Regions from separate parts of the Mesorhizobium sp. B2-6-4 genome, predicted to be linked through region 2. Evidence: riboswitches for the same ligand, from Rfam matches in the RefSeq annotation. Region 2 holds a riboswitch; each other region holds the start of a gene.

Region 1 (9,481 bases), on a different contig from region 2:
CCAAGCCGGGCAGTCCGCCGGGATGCGCGAGGTCTTCCATGAAATTGACGAGCGTGTCGGCCGACTTGATGTCGCGCTTGTCGGCCTGCAGCGCCACAGTGCCACGATCGAGCACGACGAAACGGTCGGCGATGTCGAAGACATGGTGGATGTTGTGGCCGATGAACAGGATCGAGCGCCCGCTCGCCCGCACCTGGCGCACGAAGTGGAAGACCTTGGCGGTTTCGGTCAGCGACAGAGCCGTTGTCGGCTCGTCGAGGATGATCAGGTCGGCCTGCTTGTAGATGGCGCGCGCGATCGCCACGCCCTGGCGCTCGCCGCCGGAAAGCTGGCCGACGACGGACTGCGGCGTGAACACTTTCGAAGTGAAGCCGATCTCGCGCATAAGCCGGCTCGCCTCCCTGATTTCGGTGCCGACTTTCAGCCAGCCGAGGAAGCCGGTGAGTTCGCGTCCCATGAAGATATTGCGCACGATGGTCTGCTGCACGGCCAGCGCCCGGTCCTGGAACACGGTCTCGATGCCGGCGTCGCGCGAGCGCGCCGCGTTCCAGCCGGTGACCGGCTTGCCGCGAACGAGGATCTCGCCGTTGGTCGGCTTGACCGCGCCGGCGAGGATCTTGATCAGCGTCGACTTGCCGGCGCCATTGTCGCCGATCAGTCCGACCACCTCGCCGCGGTCGACGCTGAGATTGACCCCGCCAAGCGCGTAAACCTGGCCGTAGGATTTCGTGATGTCGCGCAGTTCGATGATGCGTTCGGCCATCGGGTCCTCGCTTGCTTGTCGCATGCCGGGCCTCGCCGGCGGTCCCGCCGGCCGGGCCTGAGCCCCCGGCCGGCGGCTTGGGAGGTCAGCGCAGTGCCTGCTTGGCCAGTTCGGCGACGATCTTGTAATTCTCAGGCGTGACGAAGCCGGCGCCGGTATCGACATTCATCGGTGCCAGCCCCAGCACCACTTGCTGGCAGAGGCTGAGGATCGGCAGATAGCCCTGCATGAACGGCTGCTGATCGGCGGTCAGCTGCACCCAGCCGCCCTTGAAGGCCTCGACGATCTGCGGGCTGGTGTCGAAGCCGAAATTGAAGATGTCGCCCGGCTTCCGGCCCGCCGCCGTCATATAGGTCTGGACGTTGCCGAGCATCTGTCCGCCGGGGTAGCCGACGGCCTTTACGCCGGGGTTGTTGAGCAAGGCGGCGGTGATCACCGGGATCGCCAGATTCGGATCGGCCGCCCATTCGGTTGCGGAATTGATTTGAACGACATCGATGCCGGCCTCTTTCAAGGCGGAGACGGTCCCACGCTCGCGGGCGCCGCGGCTCTCATTCTCGAACGGGCCGATCATGATCGCCTTGTCACCGGCCTTGAGCTTGGCCAGCTTGAAGGCTTCCGCGCCGAGCGCGCGGCCCTGCTGTTCCTGCTGCGCGCCGACATAGCCCCCGCCGAAGGCCGCCACCACCGTCGGCACCGGCACGTTCTGGTACATCATCTTGATGCCGTCCTTATGCGCCTGTTCGGCCAGCGGCATGATGGCGGCGTCGCCGGGGTGGCCCATCATGGCAATACCGTTGGGCTTGACGGCGACCGCCTCGCGCAGCTGCTGGACCATCTTCTCGATGTCCCAGCCTGAGAAGATGTAGTCGACCTTCGGTCCGAGGTCGGCCGCCGCCTGCCTGGCGCCATTGTAGACAATGGTGCCGAAGGCGTCGCCCTCGGCGCCGCCGACGAAGAAACGGATGTGGACGTCCTTGCACCATTGCGCGTCGAGCGCCTGTGCCGGCAAGGTGGAGATGGCGGCGGCGAGCGCCGTGGCGGCCGCCACGACAGTCGTGCGCAGAAGTGTCGTTCTCTTGGCGATGCTCATGCACGTTCCTCCCTTTTGTCCTCGCGAGCGAGGGTTTCGACATCTGCTTCGGCAATCGCGGCCGGCTCCTCCCGCCGGCCAATCCTCACGTCGGGTTCGGCAGGTAGCTGACGCCTCCCCTGCATTGCTGGAGGTATTCCAGCGCGCGGACCTGGCCTGTCATCTCGAGGTCGTCGCGATAGACCGGGTCGTGCCAGCCTTCGATGTCGATGGCGCCGCGATAGCCGGCCAGCCGCAATTCGCTGATCACCCGCGTCCAGTCGCTGTCGCCGAAGCCGGGCGTGCGCATCTGCACGAAGGGCAGGCGGCCGAAGACGCCGTGCTCGCGTATGACATCCCAGCGCACCGTCGCGTCCTTGCCGTGGATATGGAAGATGCGCGGCGCCCATTTGCGGATCTGCGGGATCGGGTCGATCAGATAGACCAACTGATGGCAGGGCTCCCATTCCAGACCCAGATTCTCATCCGGCAATTCGTTGAACATCAGCTCCCAGGCGTCCGGATTATGGGCGATGTTCCAGTCGCCGGCGGCCCAGTTGCCATCCATGGCGCAATTCTCGAAGGCGATGCGCACGCCCTTGTCGGCCGCGCGTTTGGCCAATTCGCCCCAGACTTCGCGGTAGCGCGGCAGGCTGTCGGTCAGCTGCTTGCCGCGGATGCGGCCGGTAAAACCGCTGACCAGATTGGTGCCGAACAGATGCGCGCTGTCGATCACCGTTTCCCAGGCCTTGAGCACGCCGCGGTCGGTGTCGCCGCTCTCGAGTGGATTGCCGAACACGCCGATCGAGCTGACGCTGACATCGGCATCGCCGATGGCGTCGCGGATCTCGCCGGCGAGCCGCCCTAGGTCCTTGCCGCCCAGCGTCTGCCAGAAGAAGGGCTGGACGCTCTCGAAACCGAGCGGCAGGATCTGCCTGACATAGGCGGCCGGATCTTCGAGATTGGCCCGCACCATGGTGCCGATCCTGATGTCGAGAAGCGGGTCCGCCATGGTCATCCTTCCTGCCTGGGGATTTCGATCCGGCGCCCGGTCTCGGCGCTTTCGATCGCCGCGAAAACCATGGCCAGGCTCTTGATATTGTCGGCGCCGCGCGTCTCCGGCTCGGTGCCGGTTTCCACGGCGCGGACGAAATCTTCCATGACGCCGAGATGCCCGCCGATGCGGTCGGCAGGGTCGAGCGGCGGCACCGCTACCGGCACGACCTTGTCGAGGAGGCCTTCGCGTTCCGGCAGCACGGCTTCGGCCTTCAACTCGTCATGACCATCCCAGGTCAGGCTGCCGCGTTCGCCGACGATGCGCCAACTGCCTTCCCAACTGGTGCGGAAACCGTCGGCGCACCAACTGCCGCGATAGGTGAACATCTTGCCCTGGCCAAGCTCGAAGGTGGCGCTTGCCGACGATCCCTGCCGGTACCAGGAATTGGACGGCTCCCATTCCCGGCAATACACTTCGGTCGGCTCGCCATCGACCATGTAGCGGGCGGCGTCGAATGTATGGATCGCCATGTCGAGCAGCAGCACATGGCGCATGCCTTCGCGGAAACCGCCGAAATGCGGCGCAATGAAAAAATCGGCATGGATGCTGGTCGCAGCGCCGATGGCGCCGGAGCCGAGGAAGCGCCGGATGCGCCGGACGTTGGCGACGTAGCGGCGGTTCTGCACCACGGCATGGACGCGTCGCGCGCGCCGCGCATCGTCGATGATGGCGCGCGCATTGTCCGGGCTGTCGGCCAGCGGCTTTTCCGTCAACAGATGACAGCCATGGGCAAAGGCCGAATTCGCCACGGCGCGACGGGCGGCAGGCACGACCACGTCGAACACCGCATCGGGTCTGGTCTGGGAGAGAACGACGTCGAGATCGGTCCCGATCGCGACCCCGGCGAGGTCGTATTCGCGTGCCCGCTGGCGCGCCCTGTCGGCGTCGAGGTCGACGAGACCGACGATCTTGACGGCAGGGGATTGGCTGATGGCCTCGAGCCAGGATTTGCTCATGGCTCCGCACCCGACCAGGACGACGTGCATCATCCAGCGCTCCTCCGGCCAACCCCTCCTGGCTGGCACCCACGGCAGTCCGTAAATAGCTTCCGTAAACGTTTACGATGACACACCCGATGGCGTATATTGTCAATCGGATTTGTACCGTCGGCTCTGAAACGCCTTGGCCGCAAGACCGGCTGGTGCTAGCCAGAAGCAGGAGGGGGAGGCCTTGGCGTCCAGCATTCACGATCTTGCACGGCACCTGAACATTTCGATCGGTACGGTCTCGCGCGCGCTTAACGGGCGCGCCGACGTGAACGCCGAGACACGCCAGCGCGTGCTCGAGGCGGCCCGGAAGCTCAATTATTCACCGAACCACTCGGGCAGGAACCTACGCCGCGGCACCACCCATGCCGTGGCTTTCATGCTGCAGCCGCATCCGGGCGACCAGCAGTATGGCGAGCCGTTCTTCATTCCGTTCCTCACCGGACTGCAAGCGACATTGGCCGAGTGCGGGCTGGACCTGATCATCGTCATGGGCGCGCCGGCGGATTATCAGCAGGAGCGGCTGCGCCGCGTCGTCGAGACGCGTCGTGCCGATGCCGTCGTACTGGCCTGGACGCGGCGCGAGGACGATCGCATCGACTATCTGAGCAAGGCCGGCTTTCCCTTCGCGACGCTCGGCCGAAGCCGGTCCGGCGACGACAGCTATCCCTCTCTGGATCTGGATTTCGAGAAGGCGGGCGCCGATGCGGTCGACCGGCTGGTTGCGCGCGGCCACCGCCGCATCGCCGCCATCCGGCCGTCGCTTGACCTGAATTTCGGTTATCTGTTTCTGGAGGGTTATTGCAAGGCGCTGCGGCGGCACGGCATCGAAGTCGATCCCGGCCTGATTGTGGACGGTTTTATCAACGAAGCCGGTGGCTACGCGGTGACACCGCAAGTCATGCGGTCGAAGGATCCGCCGACCGCGATTATCTTCAACAACGACTCGATGGCGCTCGGCGGCTGCAAAGCGCTCGCCGAAATGGGGATCAAGCCCGGGCAGGATGTCGCGGTGATCGTCATCGTCGACACGCCGCTCTGCCGTTATTTCTCGCCGGCGCTGACCGGCTTTCGCCCGAGCCTGGATCCGATGGGGCGGCGCCTCGGCGAAATCCTGCTCGCCTCGCTCCCGGCTTTCGCCGGCGCGAAAGGGCCAGAGATCATTCGCGAGGTCTGGCCGCTGGAACTGGTGGCGCGCGATAGCGATTGACCAGACGATTGTATTGTTATAACAGAACATACATCGACCTTGCCTTGACGCTGCCTGCATCCTAGGCTGCGACTCGTGATGGTCCCCGCGCCGCAAGGCGAGGGGTGAAAAGGGAACATGGTGAGGCCCGATTTTCGGGTCGAAGCCATGGCTGCCCCCGCAACTGTAAGCGGCGAGCAAAATCCGAGAAGCCACTGGCCGGCAAGGCTGGGAAGGCAGGATGGCGCAACGACCCGCGAGCCAGGAGACCTGCCATCTGCATGAGTTGACCGGACGGGGTGTGCCGGGAGGAGACGCGGGGTTCGGTCTTGTCGACCGGTTCAAGCCAGCTTCCTTCCGTCGCCATTTTTGAAAGTGACGGAAGTTGGACGGCTCCATCGATCGCATTCACTGCATTCCCATGCATCGCATCATCGTGTGCACGCTTTGCCGCGATATCGCCACCGAGGTGAATTCAGGCCAGCGTCCGGCAGGATTGGCAAGCAAGACGCTGGCCCGTATTCCGGCAGGCCCTGCAAGGAATTGCCCATGACCGCGCCGCTTCTCGAGGCCCGCGACCTGGCCGCGGCGGCGGATGGCCTGCATCTGGTGCATCCGGTCAGCCTTTCGGTGGCGGCGGGCGACCGTCTCGCCATCATCGGTCCCAACGGCGCCGGCAAGACGACATTGCTGCGCATGCTGTCGGGCATGCTGCGGCCGAGTTCGGGCGAAGTGAAGCTCACCGGGCGCCTGCTGGACAGGATTTCGACCGCCGAGCGGGCGCTGCACATCGCCGTCGTCGGCCAGACCGATCAACCGGATCCACGGCTGGCGGTGATCGATTATGTCGAGCTCGGCCGGGTTCCGCATACCGGCCGCAGGCACAGGAGCGAGGAACGCGACATTGTCGTCGAGGCGCTGCGCCGGACCGGGCTGTTGCCGCTGCTTGGCCGCACCATCGGCTCGCTGTCGGGCGGCGAGCGCCAGCGCGCCCAGCTTGCCCGCGCCATCGCACAGGAGCCGAAGATCCTGTTCCTCGACGAGCCGACCAACCATCTCGACCCGCGGGCGCGCAGCGAGTTGCTCGAACTGGTTGCAGGCCTCGGCATGACCGTGATCGCGGTGCTGCACGATCTGGCGCTGGTGACGCCTTTCGCCACCAGGGTCGCGGTGATGAGCCATGGCCGGTTGCATGTGCTGGCGCCGCCACGCGAAGCACTCACTCAGCAGCTGATCCGCGAGATCTTCGGTGTCGACGTCTTTAGGTTGCGCCACCCGATGGAGGACCGCGAGCTGACGGTGTTCGAGGTTCCGAACCGTGCCGCGCCATCTTCGTGAGCGCAGATCCAATTCCCGTGCAACGAAGGAGCAACATCCGTGAAACGCCTTGCCGTATCTCTTGCCTTCTCCCTGCTGGCCTCTACGGCCTTCGCCTTTCCGGTGACGGTCGACAGCTGCGGCAAGTCGCTGACCTTCGACGCGCCTCCAAAGCGCGCTGTCATTCACGATCTCAACATGGCCGAGATGGCCTTCGCCCTGAAGCTGCAGCCGTCGATCGTCGGCCTGACCGGCATCACCGGATGGTACAAGGTCGGCCCCGAATTCAAGGCCGAGCAAGGCTCGATCCCGGAACTGGCGCCCAAATATCCGACGCTGGAAAACCTGGTCGCTGTCGAGCCCGACTTCTTCTTCGCCGGTTGGTACTACGGCATGAAGCCGGGCGGCGAGGTGACGCCCGATACGCTGGCGCAACACGGCATCAAGACCCTGGTGCTGACGGAAAGCTGCGTCCATCTCGACAAGAACCGCCCCGCCGCTTCGATGGACCTGCTCTATGGCGATGTCGAGAAGCTGGGCAAGATCTTCGGCAAGGAGGCCGAAGCGGATAAGCTCGTCTCCGGCTGGAAGGCGCAGCTCGCCGAAATCACGGCCAAGGTCGGCGCCCGCAGGGGAACGCGCGTGTTCCTCTATGATTCCGGCGAGGACAAGCCGTTCACATCAGGCAAGTTCGCCATTCCCAACGCCATGATTTCCGCGGCCGGCGGCGACAACATCATGGCCGACATGGACACCAGCTGGGGCAACACGGATTGGGAGACGGTGGCCTCGCGCAATCCGCAATTCCTCATCCTGCTCGACTATCAGGATGGCGGCGGCTACCGGAAGCTGCTCGATTTCCTGAAAGCGCATCCGGCAATGAAGGAGACGGACGCGGTCAGGAACGAACGCTTCGTGGCGCTTCGCTATGCCGAACTGACACCCGGGCCGGCCAATATCGACGCGATCGGCAAGATTGCCAGGGCGATGCATCCGGAAGCGTTTTAACCGGGAACATGACTTTGCGGCACAAGGCATTCCTATTGGCCATGACGGCGGCGGCGTTGGCAATCGCCGCGTTCGCGCTGCTGTCGATCGCCTATGGCTCGACGATGATTCCGTTGGGCGACGTCGTTGCAGCACTTGGCCATGCGATCGGATTGAAGGGGCATGACGTGTCCGGCCCGGTCGGCAGGATCGTCGTCGACCTCAGATTGCCGCGCATAATCCTGGCCATCTGTGTCGGCGGCGGCCTGGGCGTGGTCGGCGCGCTGTTACAGACGGTGACGCGCAACGATCTTGCCGATCCGTTCCTGTTCGGCCTCTCGTCGGGAGCCGCCGCCGGCGCTGTCTCCGTCATCACCGTCTTCGGCGACAGTTTCGGGATCTGGACGCTACCGATCGCTGCGTTCACCGGCGGTATTCTGGCGGCTTGCGTTGTGCTTTTGCTGGTTGCGCGGGTGAGGGGACAAGGCCCCGAACGGCTGATCCTCGCCGGACTTGCGGTCTCCTTCATGTTCACCGCATTGACCAATTACCTGGTCTTTGCCGGTGACCAGCGCGCCGCCCATTCGGTGCTGTTCTGGACGATGGGCGGGCTCGGCCTTGCGCGGTGGGACAATATCTGGCTGGGTGCGCTTGGGGCCGGCACGATTGCGGCGTACGGGCTGTGGAATCATCGCCGGCTGGACGCTTTCCTGGCCGGCGAAAATGCCGCCGAAAGTCTTGGCGTGCCGGTGGCGCGAATGCGACGGACGACGTTTCTGGTCGCCGCTTTTTCGACCGCGGTCCTGGTTTCGGTCGCTGGCGTCATCGGCTTCGTCGGCCTCATGATCCCGCATCTGTCGCGGCCGCTGGCCGGCGCGCTGCATCTGCGCCTGATCGTAAGTTGCGCGCTGTTCGGGGCGGTGCTGTTGCTGGCAAGCGACCTTCTGGCGCGCACATTGCTGCCGCCGCAGGAACTGCCGATCGGCATCATCACCAGCTCGCTCGGCGCCTTCTTCGTTGTCACCATGCTGATCCGCAACCGCTTGTAATGGGTGTCGCGGCGGCCGAGATCATCGGACGCAGCCATGATTGTGCTGCACGGCTGCCATGCACGTTTGCCGGCTTCTGGAACAATGCCGGACTTGAATGATAAGCACGCTTATTATATATGCCACTCATGGTTTCCGAAGGCGTAGACAGATTGGGATTTTTGATCCACGACGTGCAGCGGCTGATGCGAAAGCGCTTCGAAGCGCGCGCCAGCGGCCTTGGCCTGTCCTCGGCGCAATGGCGCCTGATGGTTCGCGTCGCCAAGGAAGCGGGCGTTTCGCAGGCGCGGCTTGCCGAACTGCTTGAAATCGAGCCGATCAGCGTCTCGCGGCTGGTTGACCGGATGGAGGAGGGCGGCTGGATCGAGCGCCGCTCCGACGCCGCCGACCGCCGCGTGCGCATGATCTTCCCAACTCCCAAGGCAAGTGCCGCGTATGCGGAGGTCAAGAGCCTCGCCGGCGAAGTCTATGAGGAGTCGCTGACCGGCGTTTCGCCAGACGATCGCCGCGTCCTGATCAGGGCATTGGATGCGATGGCACAGAATCTCGCGGATGGCGATTCACCGTCCTGCGACAAGGTCAAGAATACGGAAGGCGCAGCAGCATGAACGCGGTAGCCAAGGTCGACGAAAACGCCGCCAAAGTGGAAATGGAAGCGCCGCAGCAGCCGGCCGCGGCCCCTGTTACAATGACACCTCCGGCAGAGCCGACGCCGGTGCCAAAGAAGAAGCGCCGTCTCGGCCGCTTCTTGTTGATGTTCGCCCTGCCGGCGGCGTTGGTCATTGGTGGCGGCTATGTCTGGGTCACTGGAGGGCGCTACCAGGAGACGGAGAACGCCAACCTGCAGCAGGCCAAGGTATCGATCGCCTCGGACACGGCGGGCCGCATCGTTCAGGTTGCGATCTCGGACAATCAGAGGGTGAAGCAAGGCGATCTTCTCTTCGCCATTGACCCCGAGCCTTACCGGATCGCACTTGCGCAGGCCGACGCGGCGGTGGCCGCCGCGCGGCTCAACGTCGAACAGCTGCGCGCCGCCTACAGCCAGGCCATGGCGCAGGAGA
Region 2 (9,481 bases):
GGCGCATGATCTTCGCCGACTGGCGCATCTCTTCCATGCGCACGAGGTAGCGGTCGAAACAGTCGCCGTTCTTGCCGATCGGAATATCGAAATCGAGCTCCGAATAGCATTCATAGGGCTGCGATCTGCGCAGGTCCCAGGCAGCGCCCGAGCCGCGCACCATGACGCCGGAAAAGCCCCAGGCCCAGGCGTCGGCCAGCGAAACCGTGCCGATATCGACATTGCGCTGCTTGAAAATGCGATTGCCGGTCAGCAACTGATCGAGGTCGTCGATCGACTTCAGGAACGGATCGATCCACTTGCCGATGTCCTCGAGCAGCTTCTGCGGCAGGTCCTGGTGAACGCCGCCCGGACGGAAATAGGCGGCATGCATGCGCGAACCCGAGGCGCGCTCATAGAACACCATCAGCTTTTCGCGCTCGACGAAGCCCCACAGAGGCGGCGTCAGCGCGCCGACGTCCAGCGCCTGCGTCGTCACATTGAGGATGTGCGACATGATGCGGCCGATCTCGCAGTAGAGCACGCGGATCAGCTGACCGCGCTTCGGCACCTCGATGCCGAGCAGGCGCTCGGCGGCCAGTGCGAAGGCATGCTCCTGGTTCATCGGCGCGCAATAGTCGAGCCGGTCGAGATAAGGCACTGCCTGCAGGTAGGTTTTGTGCTCGATCAGCTTTTCGGTGCCGCGATGCAAGAGCCCGATATGCGGATCGACACGATCGACCACTTCGCCGTCCAACTCCAGAACCAATCTCAAAACACCATGCGCGGCAGGGTGTTGCGGTCCGAAGTTGATGTTAAAATTGCGGACGGAGGTTTCAGCCATTACTGCTTTGCCTTCTCATCCCCTGGCAGCACGTAATCGGTGCCTTCCCACGGGGACAGAAAATCGAAATTGCGGAATTCCTGCTTCAGTTCCACCGGCTCGTAGATGACGCGCTTGGCTTCGTCGTCGTAGCGCACCTCGACGAAGCCGGTCAGCGGGAAATCCTTGCGCAGCGGGTGACCGTCGAAACCGTAGTCGGTGAGGATGCGCCGCAGATCGGGGTGGCCCGAAAACAGCACGCCATAGAGATCGTAGGTCTCGCGCTCGAACCAGTCGGCGCCGGGATAGACGCCGGTGATCGACGGCACCATCGTCTCCTCGTCGGCCTGCACCTTGATGCGGATACGCACATTCTGCTTCGGCGACAACAGGTGATAGACGACGTCGAAGCGCTTGGCCCGCGACGGATAATCGGCGCCGCAGACATCGATGACCGAGATGAATTGGCAGCGCGGATCGTCGCGCAGGAAAGTCACCACTTCGATCAGATCGCGCGGTTCGACATGGATGGTGAGTTCGCCATAGGCGAACACTGCTTCATTGACGCGGCCAATCAATTTTTCGCCGAGATAGGTCGACAGTTCGCTCAGGGATGCGGCCATGGATTTACCGTTCGATCGTGCCGGTGCGGCGGATCTTCTTCTGCAGCAGAAGAATGCCATAGAGCAGCGCTTCGGCGCTCGGCGGACAGCCGGGCACATAGATGTCGACCGGCACGATGCGGTCGCAGCCGCGCACCACCGAATAAGAATAGTGGTAATAGCCGCCGCCATTGGCGCAGGAGCCCATCGAGATGACGTAGCGCGGCTCCGGCATCTGGTCGTAGACCTTGCGCAGCGCCGGGGCCATCTTGTTGGTCAGCGTGCCGGCAACGATCATGATGTCGGACTGGCGCGGAGACGCGCGAGGAGCAACACCGAACCGCTCCGAATCGTAGCGCGGCATCGAGGTGTGGATCATCTCGACGGCGCAGCAGGCGAGGCCGAAGGTCATGAACATCAGCGAGCCGCTGCGCGCCCAGGTGATCAGCGCCTCGGTCGAGGTGACGAGAAAGCCCTTGTCGGCGAGTTCGTTGTTGATTTCGAGGAAGAACGGATCATCGGACCCAACCGGCCTGCCGGTATTGGGATCGATCAGACCCTTGGGCTTCGGCGCGACGAGCGTGCCGGAACTGTCGCTCAATCCCATTCGAGCGCTCCTTTTTTCCATTCATAGGCAAAGCCGATGGTCAGCACCGCCAAAAACACCATCATCGACCAGAAACCGAGCATGCCGATTTTCGAGAACGACACCGCCCACGGAAACAGGAAGGCCACTTCCAGGTCGAAGATGATGAACAGGATCGACACCAGGTAGAAGCGGATGTCGAACTTCATACGGGCGTCATCGAACGAGTTGAACCCGCATTCGTAGGCGGAAAGCTTTTCCGGGTCGGGATTGCGATAGGCCACCAGGAACGGCGCCACGATAAGCGCGACGCCGACAGCCGCCGCCACTGCGATAAACAGGACGATGGGCAGGTACGAACTGAGAAGTGCGTTCATGCTGCGGCTTTCCGTTGGCGCCAATCCATTTTGATTACAGCACCAGACCCTATTGCGGAAGCGTGACAGTTTAACCGCTGAACCGTTTTAAGGGGCCTTTGCTGCAACGCGGCGAGGGTTAGCGCAGCGCTTCCGGCGAAGCAAGTCAAACCTTGTTCAAAACACTGGCCTGGACGGCAGAAGGGAAGAAACTGGTCCGATCCGCTCCTGTTTGATTTCCTTCGCTTTTTACTCCACTTTTCTCTCCTGACAGAGTTGCCGCCAAAACCCTGCTAGCATGGCCGGAATCAACCGTCCGAACGACGCTCAACAAGCCATCAGAGTCGCATCCGAATGAAGGAAAAGATCTCGCTTGCCACGGCCCGGCGCATCGCGCTCGCCGCCCAAGGGTTCACTGATCCCCGCCCCGCCGGCACGCCCGACCGACGCCACTTCGCCCGCGTGCTCTCGCGTACCGGCCTGCTGCAGATCGATTCCGTCAGCGCGGTGGTGCGCGCTCACTACATGCCGCTCTATTCGCGCCTTGGTCCCTACCCGTTCGCCTTGCTCGACAACGCCGCCGTCACGCGCAAGCGCACGGTTTTCGAATACTGGGCGCACGAGGCTTCCTTCCTGCCGGTCGAGACCTATCCCCTGATGCGTTGGCGCATGCAGCGCGCGGAGCGTGGCGATGAAATGTATCTGGGTCTCGCCAAATGGGGCCGCGAGCACGCCGCCTATATCGAAGAGATCTACCGCGAGGTCGCGGAGCGCGGCCCGATCGCCGCCTCCGCGCTCGAAGGCCAGAAAGGGTCCGGCGGCTGGTGGGGCTGGAGCCACGCCAAGCATGCCTTCGAATGGCTGTTCTGGGCAGGACGCATCACCACCGCGCACCGCCGTGGCTTCGAACGCTTCTACGATCTGCCCGAGCGCGTGCTGCCGCAGGCGATCCTCGATCTGCCGGTGCCGTCAGCCGAGGACGCGCATCGGGAATTGCTGCGGATATCCGCCCGCGCTCATGGCGTCGCGACAGCAAGCGACCTGCGCGACTATTTCCGCCTGTCGCCGGCCGACATGAAGGGCCGGCTGGAGGAGCTGGTTGAAACAGGCGAGCTGGTGCCGGTGCGTGTCGAGGGCTGGAACAAACCGGCTTACCTCCATAAGGAGGCCCGTATTCCACGAAAAATCGAGGCCCGCGCCTTGCTGGCGCCGTTCGATCCGGTCGTTTTCGAGCGCTCGCGCACGGAGCGGCTGTTCGATTTCCACTACCGCATAGAAATCTACACCCCTGCCGAAAAACGGCAATACGGCTATTACGTCCTGCCGTTCCTGCTCGGCGACAGGATCGTGGCGCGCGTCGACCTCAAGGCCGACCGGCCGGCCAGCGTGCTACGCGTCCACGCGGCCTATGCCGAGCCCGGCGCGCCGCCTGAAACCGCCGCGCAACTCTTCCAGGAATTGACGCAGATGCAGGGCTGGCTCGGCCTCGAACGGATCGAGGTTACGCCCGCCGGCGACCTTGGGCAGCCGCTCGCCGACATTGCCGTGTCGTAGACGCGCGTTGACACCGCCGCCTGCAAGAGCCTAAATCCATTCCAGACGGTCTCCTCTCGGCAAAGGGAGGAGCCAAGAGGGAATGCGGTGCGAAATCTCGATTTCAAATCCGCGGCTGTCCCCGCAACTGTAAGCGACGAGCCAAGGCCGAAAACCACTGGGACGGTCCCGGGAAGGCGGCACGAAGGCGATGACCCGCGAGCCAGGAGACCTGCCGTCTGAGACATAAGAATCCGATCGCCCGGCGGGTTTTCCGGGCAAGGAGCCCGATTTGGAACGCGACAGCAGTTTCCCGGCTGAAACAGCGGACATTTTGTCTGGCGATAGCGACTTGTCTGGCGATAGCGACGCCTTGGCCGGCGTCACTGTCATCATCTGCGCTTCCTGCCGCGACGAGACCGGTTCCGATGCCCATCCCCGCGCCGGCGAAGTTTTGGCTCAAGATACGCGCCAAGCCGCAACGGCCGACAATGTCCGTGTCCGCACCGTCGAATGCCTCGGCAACTGCAAGCGCCGTCTCAGTGCCGCGATTCTTCGCGACGGCTGCTGGAGTTATGTCTTCGGCGACCTGAACATCGCCAGCGGCGCCGATCTCGTCACCGGCGCGAAACTCTTCGCCGCTTCGACCAACGGCCTCATTCCGTGGCGTGGTCGCCCGGATTCCCTCAAGCGCGGCCTCGTCGCCCGCATTCCTCCCCTCGACATGCTGAAGGACTGATCATGACCGCCGCAGTTTCCGCCGCCACTCTCTCCCGCGTCCCCTGTACCGTGGTCACCGGCTTCCTGGGTGCCGGCAAGACCACGCTGGTCCGCCATCTCCTGGAGAACGCGGGCGGCAAGCGGATCGCCATCATCGTCAACGAATTCGGCGACATCGGAATCGACGGCGAGATCCTCAAGGGCTGCGGCATCGACACCTGCCCGGAGGAAAACATCGTCGAACTGGCCAATGGCTGCATCTGCTGCACCGTCGCCGACGATTTCGTCCCGGCGCTCGACCAGATCCTGTCGCTGACGCCGAAGGTCGACCACATCCTGATCGAGACCTCAGGCTTGGCTCTGCCCAAGCCGCTGGTCCAGGCCTTCCAGTGGCCGACAGTGAAGAGCCGGGTGACAGTCGACGGCGTAATCGCCGTGGTCGACGGTCCGGCATTGGCCGAGGGGCGCGTCGCCAACGACATGGACGCCCTGCAGGCGCAACGCGCGCAGGACCAGACACTGGACCACGACGACCCCGTCGAGGAGGTGTTCGAGGACCAGATCGCCTGCGCCGACCTCATCATCCTGTCGAAGAGCGACCTGATGGATGCCGCAGGTTCGGCTCGCGCCAACGCCATCATTGGCGAACACTCCGCCCGCGCCGTGAAGGTCGTGCCGACGGCTCATGGCAAGGTCGATCCGTCCGTGCTGCTCGGGCTAGGCCTCGCCGTCGAGGACGACATCGAGAACCGCAAGTCCCATCATGACGGCGCCTTCGACCACGAGCACGACGACTTCGATACGTTCATCGTCGACATCCCCTCGATCGCCAACCCGGACGACCTGGCAAAGCGCGTCGCGACCGCCGCCGAACAGGAGAACGTGCTGCGGGTGAAAGGCTTCGTCGAGGTCGGCGGCAAGCCGATGCGGCTTTTGCTCCAGGCCGTTGGTCCGCGCGTCAATCATTACTACGACCGCGCCTGGACGGCTGACGACGACCGCCGCTCGCGCCTGGTCGTCATCGGCCTCAAGGGGCTGAACCGCCCGGCGATCGAGCATATCCTCGCCGGCTGAGGCAACACCGACCGCGATGCACATCCTCACCACCACATCCGCCTCGCTCGACGATCTCGCCGAGCCGGTCGATCTGCGGCAGACGCCGGCGGAAATGGTGGCGCTGTCCTTCACGGACAGCGACCTGGCCGGACTGGCAGCGGCCTGGAAAGGCGACGCCGATCGGCTGCCCACGATGCGGCTGGCCGCGCTGCGCGACCTGCGCCACCCCATGTCTGTCGACCTCTGGATCGACAGCGTCGCCCGTAACGCCAAAGTCATTCTGGTGCGTATTCTCGGCGGTTACGAGTGGTGGCGCTACGGCTGCGACCAGTTGGCCGTGGTTGCCCGTGAGCGCGGCATAAAGCTGGCACTGCTTCCCGGTGAAAGCCACGACGAGGATATCAGGCTGATCGAAGCCTCGACGCTGCCGCGCGAGGAACTGGACGGGCTGCTCAATTATTTCCGCCAGGGCGGCCCGGCCAATATGAGCGCGCTGGTGCGCAGGCTGGCGCGGTTGGCGGGGTCTGATGCCGAACTTGCCGAACCGGTTAGCGTGCCGAAAGCCGGGTTTTATGAGCCGGGGCGCGGAGTCGTGGAGAAGCCGCACTTATCGAATGTTGACGATCCTACACACCCCCCTCTGTCCGGCAGGACATCTCCTCCGCAAGGGGGGAGATCGGCTGTCATCAAGGCCGGCTCCTCTTCTGTCCCCTTGGACAGGGATTTATCTCGACCATCCGCGATAGGCGAAATCGTCGATGAAAGAGCAATCTCCCCCCTTGCGGGGGAGATGTCCGGTAGGACAGAGGGGGGTGTGACGGAACTCGACGCCGGCAACGTCAACCCACCCGTGATTCCCGTCCTCTTCTACCGCTCGATGCTGCTCGCCGCCGATGTCGCGCCGATCGACGCGCTTTTCGAGGCGCTACGGCAGCGCGGCATGCTCCCGGTGCCGATCTTCGTCTCCAGCCTGAAAGACCCGGAATCTCTGGCTTTTGTTGAAACCGCGATTGCCCAGCCCGCCGCCATCATCACTGCGACCGCGTTCGCGTCCGGCGCCGAACCCGGCGTCGAGACCCTGTTCGACCGCGCCGGCGTGCCGGTCTTCCAGGTGATCGTCGCCACCACCCGCCGCGACGTATGGGAGAAGAACCAGCGCGGGCTTGCGCCCGCCGACCTCGCCATGCATGTCGTGCTGCCCGAACTCGACGGCCGCATCCTGGCCGGCGCCGTTTCGTTCAAGGGCGAGAGCGAGACCGACCCGGCGCTCGGCCACCGCGCCTTTGCCAACCGGCCGGAACCCGATCGCGTCGAACAGGTGGCGGACCGGGTCGCGGCCTTCATCAGGCTTCGGGAGACGCCCCGCGCGGAGCGCAAGCTCGCTATCCTGATCCCCGATTACCCAAGCGCTCCCGGCCGCACCGGCTATGCGGTCGGGTTGGACGTGCCGTCCAGCGTGCTGGCGATGCTGCACGACCTCAAGGAACAGGGCTATGCGGTTGAAGGGATCCCGCAATCGCCGCGTGCGTTGCTGGATTTGCTGGAGTCCGGCAAGGCCGGGCTGGGGCTGGATGAGTACCTTGCCCTCTCAACGGAATTGCCGGGCGCAGCAATTGCTGCCGTAGAAGCAGCTTGGGGCAAAGCCGAAGGCGAGACAGGTTTGCGCGAGGCACCCCCCTCTGTCCTGCCGGACATCTTCCCCGCAAGGGGGGAGATTACGCCGTCATCTCTGTCTTCGCCAATCTCCAACGTTGCAAGAGTAGCTCCAGCGTCGAAACTGCCAATCTCCCCCCTTGCGGGGGAGATGTCCGGCAGGACAGAGGGGGGTGTTCAAGCGCTGCCCGCCGCCAAATTCCCCTTCCGCGCCGCGACCTTCGGCAACATCACCGTGGCGCTGGCTCCAGACCGCGGCCGCTCGGCCGACCGCCGCGCCGACTATCACGACCCGACGCTGCCGCCGCGCCATGCGTTGCTCGCCTTCGGCCTGTGGCTGCGCAAATTGCTCGGCGTCCATGCGCTCATCCATGTTGGCGCGCATGGCACGCTGGAATGGCTGCCGGGCAAGACGGTTGCGCTTTCGCAAAGCTGCTTCCCCGAGATCGTCACCGGTCCCCTGCCCGTCATCTATCCCTTTATCGTCTCCAATCCCGGCGAGGCGGCGCAGGCGAAGCGGCGGATCGCCGCCGTCACGCTCGGCCATCTGCCGCCGCCGCTGACCGGCGCCGGATTGGACGAGAACCAGCACAGGCTCGAACGGCTGGTCGATGAATACGCCCAGGCTGACGGTCTCGACCGCCGCCGCCGCGACCGTCTGGCCAGTCTGATCGTCGAAACCGCGCAGACCACGGGCCTCGCCGCGGAGGCCGGCGTTGCCCGCACCGACGCGCCGGACGAGGCCCTGCGCCGCATCGATGCCTGGCTCTGCGACCTCAAGGATTTCGCCATCAAGGACGGGCTGCATGTCTATGGCCGTGCGCCCGAGAACGAACCCGACGCCATGCGCCGGCAAAGCGCCGGAACCGAAAAAGCCGCCCTTCTTGCCGCGCTCGACGGCCGTCATGTCACGGCGGGCCCGTCCGGCGCGCCCGCGCGCGGCCGTTCCGACGTTCTGCCCACCGGCCGCAACCTGTTCACGTCGGACCCGCGCGCCATGCCGACGCCGACGGCTTACGACATCGGCAAGGCTGCTGCCGAGGAAGTGGTGCGCACCTATATGCAATCGCATGGCGACTGGCCGCGCTCGCTGATCATCGACCTTTGGGGTTCGGCGTCTTTGCGCACCGGCGGCGAGGAGATCGCGCAGGGGCTTTCGCTGATGGGCTGCCGCCCGCAATGGGATGCCGCCACAGGTCGCGTCACCGGCATCGAGGTGTTGGCACCGGCAGCGCTTGGCCGCCCGCGCGTCGACGTCACCTGGCGCATATCGGGCCTGTTCCGCGACATGTTCCCGACCCAGATCGCGCTGATCGATGCCGCTGCCAACGCCGTTGCCGCGCGCGACGAGGACGATTCGGAAAATCCGCTCGCCGCAAGGACCCGCGCCGAGGGCAAGATCAGCCCGCGCATCTTTGGCACCTCGCCTGGCACTTACGGCGCTGGCGTCGAGGAAATCCTGTCGAGCGGCGACTGGGCGGCGCGCGAGGAAATCGGCCGCGCCTATCTCGATGCCACGTCGCATTCCTATGGCGGCGCCGGCGGTGAGGGGATCGCCGCGCCCGGCGCATTCGAGAACCGCATCGCCGAAGCCGATCTTCTCGTCCACACCGGCGACGATCCCGGCCGCGACATCCTCGAAGGCTCCGCCGATGTCGCTTTCATCGGCGGCTTCTCGGCCGCCCTTGCAGCGCTTGGCAGGAATGCCGACGTCATCGTGCTCGACACGACCGATCCGCAGAGGCCGAAGCCGCGTTCACTTAGTGAGGCCGTGACGCGCGTCGTGCGCGCCCGCGCCGTCAACGCCCGCTTCATAGCGGGCCAGATGCGCCACGGCCCGCGCGGCGCCTCGGAATTCGCCGAAACGGTCGACCGGCTGGTTGGCTTCGCCGAAACCACGCAGGCGATACCGGACGCGCTGATAGAGGCCGTGCACGATGCCTATCTCGGCGACGCGGACGTCCGCGCCTTCATCCTGCGCGAAAACCCGGCCGCCGCGAAAGCCATTGCCGAACGCCTCCTGTCGGCGCGACGGCGGGGCCTCTGGCATCCCTTGCGCAATTCGATCGACGACGACCTCGCGGCACTGATTGCCGAGGCACGGGAGTTGGCGGCATGAACGCCTACTCCCGACGCGGCGCCTGCCCGGCCCTTTCGGCGCCGATGCAGACCG
Region 3 (9,481 bases), on a different contig from region 2:
AAAGCGGATCGCCGCCTTCGCCCGCAGCTTGGCCGCAACCTCCTCGCGATTGCGCGGATGCTGGTTGGTTTCAAGCGAATCGAGAAGCTCGCGCGCCGACGCCGCGATGGCCTCGACGGCATGGTCGAATGCGTGCTGGTTCTGCTTCGAAGGCCGCGTCGTTCCGCTCAGCTTGCGAACGAATTGAAGGGCTGCATCGCGCACCTCGTCGTTGGTCGCCGGCGGATCAAAATTGAACAGGGTCTTGATGTTTCTGCACATCGCTTCCGTATCTCCTCTTGTCCTGGAGCCGTTTCAATCGGGACGCGTTCTATCCTCAATCATGATCGTGTCAAAAACCAGAGAGACGGCTGCGTGCCTCAATCCGCGTCCAGCGGCTCCGTCCCGACCGGCTTGCCGTCGCGGGACAGCCTGATCTTCTCCACCTTGTCCTCGGCCGCCTTGAGCAGCCGGTCGCAATGCACCTTCAGCGCCTCGCCGCGCTCGTAGATCCTGATCGACTGGTCGAGCGGCACATCGCCACGCTCCAGATCATCGACGATCTTCTCCAGCGCGTCGAGAGCCTGTTCGAAGCTCATCGCCTTGACGTCTTCGTTGGTTTCACCAGCCATCATTCATCCTTTCATCAGTCGCCCGACATGGGCGGCGACCGAAAATGCCAATCCTTGCAGATCGTAGCCGCCCTCGAGCAGGCTGACGAGCCGGTTGCCGCTGTGGCGCGCCGCGCGCTGCATGAGTTGGCCGGTCGCCCAGTCGAAATCATCCTCGGTCAGGTTGATCTCGGCCAGCGGATCGCGATGATGCGCGTCGAAGCCGGCCGAAATGATGATCAGGTCGGGTGCAAAATTGTCGAGCGAGGGCAGCACGCGCGACAGGAAGGCATCGCGGAACGCCTCGCTGCCGGTCTGCGGCGCAAGCGGCGCGTTGACGATGTTGCCGGCGCCGGTTTCGTTCTTTGCTCCGGTGCCGGGGTAGAGCGGCATCTGGTGCGTCGAGCAATAAAGCACGGACGGATCGTCCCAGAAAACATCCTGCGTGCCGTTGCCGTGATGCACGTCCCAGTCGACGATGGCGACGCGTTCGATATCGTGTTTGCGCTGTGCATAACGTGCGGCGATGGCCGCCGTGTTGAACAGGCAGAAGCCCATCGCCGTCGCTTTCTCCGCATGATGGCCGGGCGGCCGGGCGGCGACGAAAACGTTGTCTGCCCTGCCGGCAAAGACGTCGTCGACGGCGGCGTTGGCGGCGCCGATCGCGGTGATCGCCGCTTGCCAGCTCTTCGGGCTGGCCGTTGTGTCGGCATCTATGCGGGCGATGCCCGTATCGGGAATGGCGGCGCGTACCCGCTCGACGAAATCCTCGGGATGCGCGTAGAGAATGGTGGCCTCGTCGCCTTGTGGCGCCTCGAGGCGATCGAGCGCGGCAAAAGCCTCGTCGTCGAGCACGCGCTCGATTGCGCGCAAGCGGTCCGGCCGCTCCGGATGGCCGGGTGGCGTGATGTGCTCGAGGAAGATCGGATGGGTGTAGAGACGAGTGGCCATGCTCCCTATCTAGTGCCCTGGCGCGGCGATGGCCATGCGTTGCGGCCTGATGGTTGGGGAAAATCGCGCTTGCGTCCGTTCGCGTCGCCGCGGGGATTGGCGGCGCAGGGGCTTCGTCGTAAAGTCCCGGCCACTGCCTGGTGCCCGCCGCGAGCGGGAGAATCGGGAACACGGTTTGATACCGTGGCGTGCCCAACGCTGTAAGGGGGACCGCGCCGGTAAATGCCACTGTCGATGACGGGAAGGCGCCGGATGCGGGTTGATCCCGAGCCAGAAGACCGGCCTGGCAGGCATCGTCATCCGCATGGTCAGGCGGACGGCAGTTGATTGCAATCGCAAGGGGACAAGCGATGCCGGACAATATGACCATCCCCGTGGGTGACGGATTCGACCAGATGGCGCGCGATGCGGTCTACCGCGCCATGTTCACGCGGCGCGATGTCCGCAGCCATTTTACATCAGAGGCCGTCGACGACGAGGTCTTGGCGCGGCTGCTGCTTGCCGCCCATCACGCGCCATCGGTCGGCTTCATGCAGCCATGGAATTTCATCGTCATTCGTGGCACCGAACGACGGGAACAGGTGCGCGACCTGTTCCTCGCGGCGCGCGAGCAGGAATTGCCGGCGATCGAGGAAGAGCGGCGGGCGCTCTACCGCAAGCTCAAGCTGGAAGGCATCTGCGAAAGCGCGCTCAATATCTGTATCACCTGCGACCGCCGACGCTCACAGGGTTCGCCGCTGGGACGCTGGCACAATCCCGAGATGGATCTCTACAGCACGGTCTGCGCGGTGCAGAATTTCTGGCTGGCGGCGCGCGCCGAAGGCGTCGGCGTTGGCTGGGTCAGCATTATCGAGGCGCAGGCGTTGAAAGGCCTTCTGTCGATTCCCGAGCATGTGACGCCGGTGGCCTATCTCTGTGTCGGCCGTGTCTCGGAGTTCGCGCCGAAACCGGACCTCGAAACACATGGCTGGGGGCGGCGGCTGCCGCTGCCCGAGCTGATCATGAGCGAGACGTTTTGCGGACAGGGCGAAGTTCCGCTCAAATCAACGATCGCACGCCTCAAGGCGGCAACATGCGAAAAGTCTGACAAACCCTTGATTTGACGATACGGCATGCGCAGCGCGCTGCCGGCGGCCTGCCGTCGTCAGGCGGCTCCGGCATCCTTCCTCAACAATCCTTCGAGCAGTTGCTTGAATGCCGCCACCACGGTCTTCGACGTCGCTTCCGGGTCGTTCGAATTGGCGATCCGCTGCGCCGCCTGGCTGCTCGCCCCGTTGATCAGCCGTGCCGCGGTCTCGGGGTCTACGCCCGGGACAATCACCCCGTCGCCCTGCAGCGTCGTCAGGTGATCGGTCATCGACGCGACGCAGGCATTGGCGTTCGGCCATTGCGCGGGATCCCCCAGCACGGCCGGACCGTCCCGAAACATGATGCGCTGGATTTCCGGCTCCAGCGCCATTTCGATGTAGCTCGTGCATTCGTCGACGAAGCTTTGCCAGCGGGTCGGTGCTTTCGCTGCAACCTCATTCACCCGTGCCGCCATCTCGGCGTCTATCTCGGCGATAACCGCCTGCAAAAGCCCCTTCTTGTCCCCGAAATGATGATAGAGCGCACCGCGCGTCAGCCCTGCCGATGCGGTGAAATCATCCATCGATGCCTCGGCATAACCGATCGTTCCGAACGCATGCCGGGCCGCGGCAATCAATTTGGCGCGCGTTTCGGCGATCATTTCCCTGCGGGGCTTGTGCATCTCTTCTGGCCTTATCTACATACGTCACGTATGCCAATTGACATACGCGACGTATGATCTATTTAGTATTCATACGCATCGTATGTAATTTCCGAATCGCCTTTTGTCGAGGAACGGACCATGCAGAACCCCTATTCCGAGATCTTTCGAGCCCCTGGCGCCAAGGGCTTTGCCGCTGCAGGCTTCATGGCGCGCCTGCCGATCGCCATGGCGCCGATCGGCATCGTGGCGATGCTGTCGCAGACGCGTGGCGAATACTGGCTGGCGGGTGCCGTCTCGGCGACATTCGCGCTGGCCAACGCTTTCCTGGCGCCGCAGATCTCCAGGCTGGTCGACCGCCTCGGCCAGACATGGATCGTCGTGCCCACCACCATCATCTCCGTGCTGGCATTCCTGCTGCTGATTGCGTCGGCCAACCAGGATTGGCCGGTATGGACAATGTTCGTGTCGGCGCTGCTGGCAGCGGCCATGCCCAGCATGCCGGCAATGGTGCGCGCGCGCTGGACCGAGCTTTTTCGCGGCCGGCCGGAGATGAACACCGCCTTCGCCTTCGAATCGGCGGCCGACGAACTGGTCTATATCGCCGGCGCGTCGCTGTCGGTGGGCCTCAGTGCGGCGCTGTTTCCGGAAGCAGGCATGCTGGCGAGCACGTTGTTTCTCGCTTTGGGCTCGATAGCATTCATCCTGCAGCGATCGACCGAGCCGAAAGTGCGGCCGGTGGACCATGGTTCGACTGGCTCGGCAATCCGCCTGCGGCCGGTACAGATCATCACCTTCGCCCTAATCTTCATCGGCGCGACCTTCGCGACGACGGAAGTGAGCACCGTGGCGATCACCAAGGAGTTCGGCCAAGCCGGTGCCGCAAGCCTGGTGATCGGCGTCTATGCGCTGGGATCGTTCGTGTTGGGCATCGTGGTCGGCGCGCTCAACCTCAAGACGCCGCTACAGCGCCAGCTGACCGTCGCGGTCGCCATCATCGCAGTCAGCACGATTTTGCCGCTCACCGCCGACAGCGTGCCGATTTTGGCGCTGACCGTCTTCATCAGCGGCGTGGCGATCTCGCCGACTTTCATCACGGCATTCGGCCTGATCGAACGGCATGTGCCGGAAGCGATGCTGACCGAGGGCATTACCTGGGTGACAACGGGGATCGGCATCGGCATGGCGCTGGGCTCTTTCGCCGCCGGCGCGGTGGTGGATGCGTTCGGCGCCCAGAACGGGTTCTGGGTCTCGGTGGTCGCGGGCGGCATCGCGCTGGTCACGGTGCTGCTCGGCCAGCGCAGTCTTGCCACTCACAAATGCGAGTTGGATGGGTGTGAAGGGGCCGTCGCTGCCGCGGAATGAACCATGACGCGTCCGGTTCAGCGGATCGGACGCTATCGCCGCCGTCGAACCTAGAGAATCTCGGTCTTGGCGATGTGGATGCCAAAACCTTCGAGGCCGACATAGTGGCGCTCGCGCGAGGCGATCAAATTGATCGAGGAAATGCCGAGATCCTTCAGGATCTGAGCACCGAGCCCGATCTCGCGCCATTCATTCTCGCGGCGGCGCGCCTCTTCGTGGTCCTCCCGGTCGCCGCTCGCCGGCCGGTTGCGCTCCTGGTGGGCGACACCGACCGAGCCCTCGCGCAGATAGACGATGACGCCGCGCTTGCGCTCGCCCATCGCCTTCATGATGGCGTCCAGCCGGTGGCTGGTGCCGAAGACGTCGGTCACCACGTCCTCGGAGTGCAGACGCACAGGCACCTCTTCTCCGTCGCGGATGTCGCCGAAGACGACGGCGACATGGTGCATGGAATCCCACGGCAGCGTGTAGGTGAAGACTTGCGCCTTGCCGCCGAGCGTGTCGATCTCGGAGCATGCCACGCGTTCGACCAGTGTTTCCTTGCGTTGCCGATAGGCGATGAGGTCGGCGACCGAGACCTGCTTGAGGCCGTGCTCCTCGGCAAAAGCCGCGACCTGCGGGCCGCGCTTGACGGTGCCGTCATCATTGACCAGTTCCGAGATCACGCCGATCGGCGGCAGGCCGGCGAGCTTGCACAGATCGACGGCCGCCTCGGTATGGCCCGAACGCATAAGCACGCCGCCTTCGCGCGCGATGAGCGGGAAGATGTGGCCGGGGCGGACGAAATCGGAGGCGCCGACATTGCCGTTGGCGAGATTGCGCACGGTCAGCGTGCGGTCGTCAGCTGAAATGCCAGTCGTGGTGCCGTGCTTGAAATCGACGCTGACGGTGAAGGCGGTGGTGTGCGCCGAATCATTGTCGGCGACCATCGGCGCAAGGTTGAGGCGCTTGGCCTCCTCGCGCGGCATCGGCGTGCAGACGATGCCCGAAGTGTTGCGCACGATGAAGGCCATCTTTTCCGGCGTGCAATGGACGGCGGCGACGATCAGGTCGCCCTCGTTCTCGCGCCCGTCATCATCCATGACGACGACGATCTCGCCGCGCTCGAAGGCCCGGATTGCTTCGACGATCTTCTTCTGGTCGTAAGACATGGAATGCTCGCTTCGCTCGCAGGGAATAGGGAGTAGGCAATAAGGCAGTAGGGGAAAGGAAAAAAGCCTACTGCCTATTCCCTATTGCCTACTCCCTTCCGGTCTGTCCTCGGTGCCGCAGATAATGGTCGGCGATTGCGCAGGCAACCATCGCCTCGCCGATCGGTACGGCGCGAATGCCCACACACGGATCATGGCGGCCCTTGGTCATCACTTCGACGTCGTTGCCGTCCTTGTCGATCGACTTCCGGGGCGTCAGGATTGAAGACGTCGGCTTGACGGCGAAGCGGGCGATGATCGCCTGGCCGGTCGAGATGCCGCCAAGGATGCCGCCGGCATTGTTGGACAGGAACACCGGCTGGCCGTCATTGCCGATGCGCATCTCGTCGGCATTCTGTTCGCCGGTGATGCGGGCGGCCTCGAAGCCGTTGCCGATCTCGACGCCCTTGACGGCGTTGATCGACATCAGGCCTGACGCGATATCCTGGTCGAGCTTTGCGTAGATCGGCGCGCCGAGGCCGGCCGGAACGCCGTCGGCGACGATCTCGATCACGGCGCCGACGGAGGAACCCGCCTTGCGGATGCCGTCGAGATAGCTCGTGAAAACGGGAACGGACGCCGGATCCGGCGTGAAGAACGGATTGTCCGCGTCGCCAATGAAATTCCAGTTCCAGTTGGCGCGGTCGATCGACTTCTCGCCCATCGATACCAGTGCACCGCGCACCACCATGCCCGGCACGACCTTGCGGGCGAGGGCTCCGGCAGCGACCCGAGCCGCGGTCTCGCGCGCCGAGGATCGGCCGCCGCCGCGATAGTCGCGCACGCCGTATTTGACGTCATAGGTGTAGTCCGCATGGCCCGGCCTGTACTGGCGGGCGATCTCTCCATAGTCCTTCGAGCGCTGGTCGACATTCTCGATCAGCATGGAGATCGGCGTACCTGTCGCGATCATCGTCTCGCCGTCATCGTCAAGGATGAAGCCCGACAGCACCTTCACTTCGTCAGGCTCACGGCGCTGCGTGACGAAGCGCGACTGGCCGGGCCGGCGCTTGTCGAGTTCGGCCTGGATTTCGTCACGCGTGAAGCGGATGCCGGGTGGGCAGCCGTCGACCACGCAGCCCAATGCGGCCCCATGGCTTTCGCCCCAGGTGGTGACGCGGAAAAGATGGCCGAACGTGTTGTGAGACATCGCAAAGTGCCTTGCCCGGCATCGGAGCCGACTGAAGCCTGCCTTCTATTGGCGTTTTCCACAGGGGTCAAACCGTGATCTTCGGATTTAGTTTTGACACATTCGATTGGTTTCTGCTCTGCTCCATTCGCCGTTGAGGATCCGCCGCTACCCATGCCGGCGCAATACCAAAGAGGACGATGATGCGTACCCTGATTGGCGCTGTTGCCGCCACATTCCTGCTTTGCACCGCCGCTTTCGCCGGGCAGACCGAAGGCCTGATCAAGAAGATCGACAAGGACGCGCTGACCCTGACGCTGGACGACGGCAAATCCTACAAGCTGAACGCGGAAACCGATCTCGACGCGCTGAAGCCCGGCATGGACATCGTCATCGCCTATGACGTGACCAATGGCGAAAACGTGGTCACCGATATGCAGTTGCCTGACAGCGACTCCGACTAGGCTTCCAATGCAAATCGGCTGTTCGGCGTTTGTTGAGCCGTTACAGCCGTTTTATGCACCCCGCAACCGGCAGCCAGCATGAGCCTTCCTGGATCGTGCCGGGTCCCTACAGCCACCCCAGGCTGTCGCCTTCCAGCTTGAGCACGCGGTCCTGCGGTATCGCCAGCTTCGCCGCATCGTTCTCGGCCATGTCAAGCACGAAGCGAAACAAGGTGCGCATGACCCCGCCATGCGTCACGCAGACTGTCTGGCGCTCGAGCGCGTCGAACCACGGCTTTACCCGTTCGAGCAGCATCTGGTAGCTCTCGGCATCTTTGCCCGGCGGCTGAAAGTTCCATTTGTCCAGCGCACGCGTCCTGCTCGCACCCGGAAATTGCGTCTCCAGCTCGGCAAAGGTGAAACCCTGCCAATCGCCGAAATTCACTTCAACAAGGCGGGGGTCGGTCCCATAGGCAGCCGGGTCGAGCTTCATGGCGGCGCGAATGCGCTCCATGGTCTCGCGCGTGCGCCGCATCGGGCTGGCGACGAAATCGAACTCTGCGGGATTGGAGATCAGGTCAGCCAGCCGATGCCCGTTTGCGCTCGCCTGCTCGCGGCCGAGCGCGTTGATGTCGGTATCGGCCTGCCCCTGAAGCCGGAATTCGGCATTCCACGCGGTCTGGCCGTGGCGCACGATATAAACCAGCGGGTACATCAGGTCTTCCGGAGGTCGGGCCAGGGCCTGGGCGGAGGATAGGCGGAGGGAGTTAATCCTTGACCGTCGAAATATCGGGTGCGTCAACCGCCTTCATGCCGACGACGTGATAGCCGGAATCGACATGATGCACTTCGCCGGTGACGCCGCGCGACAGGTCGGACAGGAAATAGACGCCGGAATCGCCGACCTCTTCCTGGGTGACCGTCTGCTTCAGCGGCGAATTGTATTCGTTCCACTTCAGGATGTAGCGGAAGTCACCGATGCCGGAAGCGGCCAGCGTCTTGATCGGGCCCGCCGAGATCGCGTTGACGCGGATCTTCTTGGCCCCGAGATCGACGGCGAGGTAGCGCACGCTGGCCTCGAGTGCGGCCTTGGCGACGCCCATGACGTTGTAATGCGGCATCACCTTTTCGGCGCCGTAATAGGTCAGCGTCAAAAGCGAACCGCCATCGGTCATCAGCGCCTCGGCGCGCTTGGCGATGGTGGTGAAGGAATAGACCGAAATGTCCATCGTGCGCAGGAAATTATCGCGCGTCGTCTCGACATAGCGGCCGGTCAGTTCGTCCTTGTCGGAAAAAGCGATGGCATGGACGAGGAAGTCGAGCTTGCCCCAATGATTGGCGACATTGGCGAAAACCTCGTCGAGGCTCGCCGGATCAGTTACATCGCAATGGCCGGCGACAAAGGCGCCGAGTTCCGCGGCCAGTGGCTCGACCCGCTTCTTGAACGCTTCACCCTGATAGGTCAGCGCGATCTCGGCGCCGTGGTCGACGCATGCCTTGGCGATGCCGTAGGCGATCGACCTGTTGTTGGCGACGCCGAGGATCAGGCCGCGTTTGCCGGCCATCAGGCCCTGTCCACCCGCCATATGCGTGCTCTCCGCAAGATTTCTTATTTGTGGAGAGCCCTATCGCACAGGCACAGAGCCCCTTCAAGCGCTCAAACGGGACAGTTCGGGGACAAGAGCCGCCAATCAGCCTTTTTGGCTGCGCAACAGCCCTTCGAGCGCGCTGTCGCCGCCTTCTGGCAGCATGATGCGCACATGGGCGTAGAGATCACCGTGGCCGCCGGCCTTTTCCGGCAGGCCCCTGCCCTTCAGGCGCAGGACCTTGTCCGAACTCGACCAGGCGGGAACGTTGACCGCGAGCTTGCCGGTCGGCGTTTCGACGGCCACCTTGGCGCCAAGCACGGCATCGGCCAGCCCCACCGGCAAATCGGCATGCAGGTCGCGGCCCTCCAGGCGGTAGCGCGGATGCCGGCGGAAGCGGATCTTGACCAACGCGTCGCCGGGCTGGCCCGGCCCTTGCTCGCCCTGCCCCTTCAGCCGGATGGTCTGCCCGTCCTCGACATAGGCCGGCAGCTTGAC

Evidence for each region. A riboswitch is a leader RNA that binds a small molecule or an ion and turns the genes downstream of it on or off. The one in region 2 is predicted to bind cobalamin.
Region 1: linked by a shared signal. The riboswitch ahead of FJ426_RS17665 (ABC transporter ATP-binding protein) and the one ahead of FJ426_RS20440 (DUF1636 family protein) in region 2 are both predicted to bind cobalamin.
Region 3: linked by a shared signal. The riboswitch ahead of bluB (5,6-dimethylbenzimidazole synthase) and the one ahead of FJ426_RS20440 (DUF1636 family protein) in region 2 are both predicted to bind cobalamin.

The regions. Positions count from the first base shown of each region.
Region 1 covers NZ_VFUE01000012.1:14,910-24,390, forward strand. The annotation lists gene FJ426_RS17640 (ATP-binding cassette domain-containing protein) at 1-763, opposite strand, end outside; gene FJ426_RS17645 (substrate-binding domain-containing protein) at 849-1,856, opposite strand; gene FJ426_RS17650 (sugar phosphate isomerase/epimerase) at 1,942-2,847, opposite strand; gene FJ426_RS17655 (Gfo/Idh/MocA family oxidoreductase) at 2,850-3,881, opposite strand; gene FJ426_RS17660 (LacI family DNA-binding transcriptional regulator) at 4,063-5,088, shown strand; cobalamin riboswitch at 5,151-5,360, shown strand; gene FJ426_RS17665 (ABC transporter ATP-binding protein) at 5,617-6,405, shown strand; gene FJ426_RS17670 (ABC transporter substrate-binding protein) at 6,445-7,392, shown strand; gene FJ426_RS17675 (iron ABC transporter permease) at 7,401-8,420, shown strand; gene FJ426_RS17680 (MarR family winged helix-turn-helix transcriptional regulator) at 8,549-9,028, shown strand; gene FJ426_RS17685 (HlyD family secretion protein) at 9,025-9,481, shown strand, end outside.
Region 2 covers NZ_VFUE01000014.1:106,404-115,884, forward strand. The annotation lists gene FJ426_RS20415 (NADH-quinone oxidoreductase subunit D) at 1-823, opposite strand, end outside; gene FJ426_RS20420 (NADH-quinone oxidoreductase subunit C) at 823-1,425, opposite strand; gene FJ426_RS20425 (NADH-quinone oxidoreductase subunit B) at 1,430-2,011, opposite strand; gene FJ426_RS20430 (NADH-quinone oxidoreductase subunit A) at 2,002-2,367, opposite strand; gene FJ426_RS20435 (winged helix-turn-helix domain-containing protein) at 2,701-3,900, shown strand; cobalamin riboswitch at 3,930-4,134, shown strand; gene FJ426_RS20440 (DUF1636 family protein) at 4,172-4,618, shown strand; gene cobW (cobalamin biosynthesis protein CobW) at 4,621-5,673, shown strand; gene FJ426_RS20450 (cobaltochelatase subunit CobN) at 5,690-9,427, shown strand; partial or broken gene cobG (precorrin-3B synthase) at 9,424-9,481, shown strand, end outside.
Region 3 covers NZ_VFUE01000003.1:83,224-92,704, reverse strand. The annotation lists gene FJ426_RS05105 (DUF2277 domain-containing protein) at 1-261, opposite strand, end outside; gene FJ426_RS05100 (exodeoxyribonuclease VII small subunit) at 360-611, opposite strand; gene FJ426_RS05095 (histone deacetylase family protein) at 615-1,541, opposite strand; cobalamin riboswitch at 1,663-1,843, shown strand; gene bluB (5,6-dimethylbenzimidazole synthase) at 1,892-2,644, shown strand; gene FJ426_RS05085 (TetR/AcrR family transcriptional regulator) at 2,686-3,291, opposite strand; gene FJ426_RS05080 (MFS transporter) at 3,412-4,635, shown strand; gene ribB (3,4-dihydroxy-2-butanone-4-phosphate synthase) at 4,686-5,786, opposite strand; gene aroC (chorismate synthase) at 5,875-6,975, opposite strand; gene FJ426_RS05065 (DUF1344 domain-containing protein) at 7,158-7,418, shown strand; gene FJ426_RS05060 (histidine phosphatase family protein) at 7,525-8,112, opposite strand; gene fabI (enoyl-ACP reductase FabI) at 8,165-8,983, opposite strand; gene FJ426_RS05050 (DnaJ C-terminal domain-containing protein) at 9,089-9,481, opposite strand, start outside.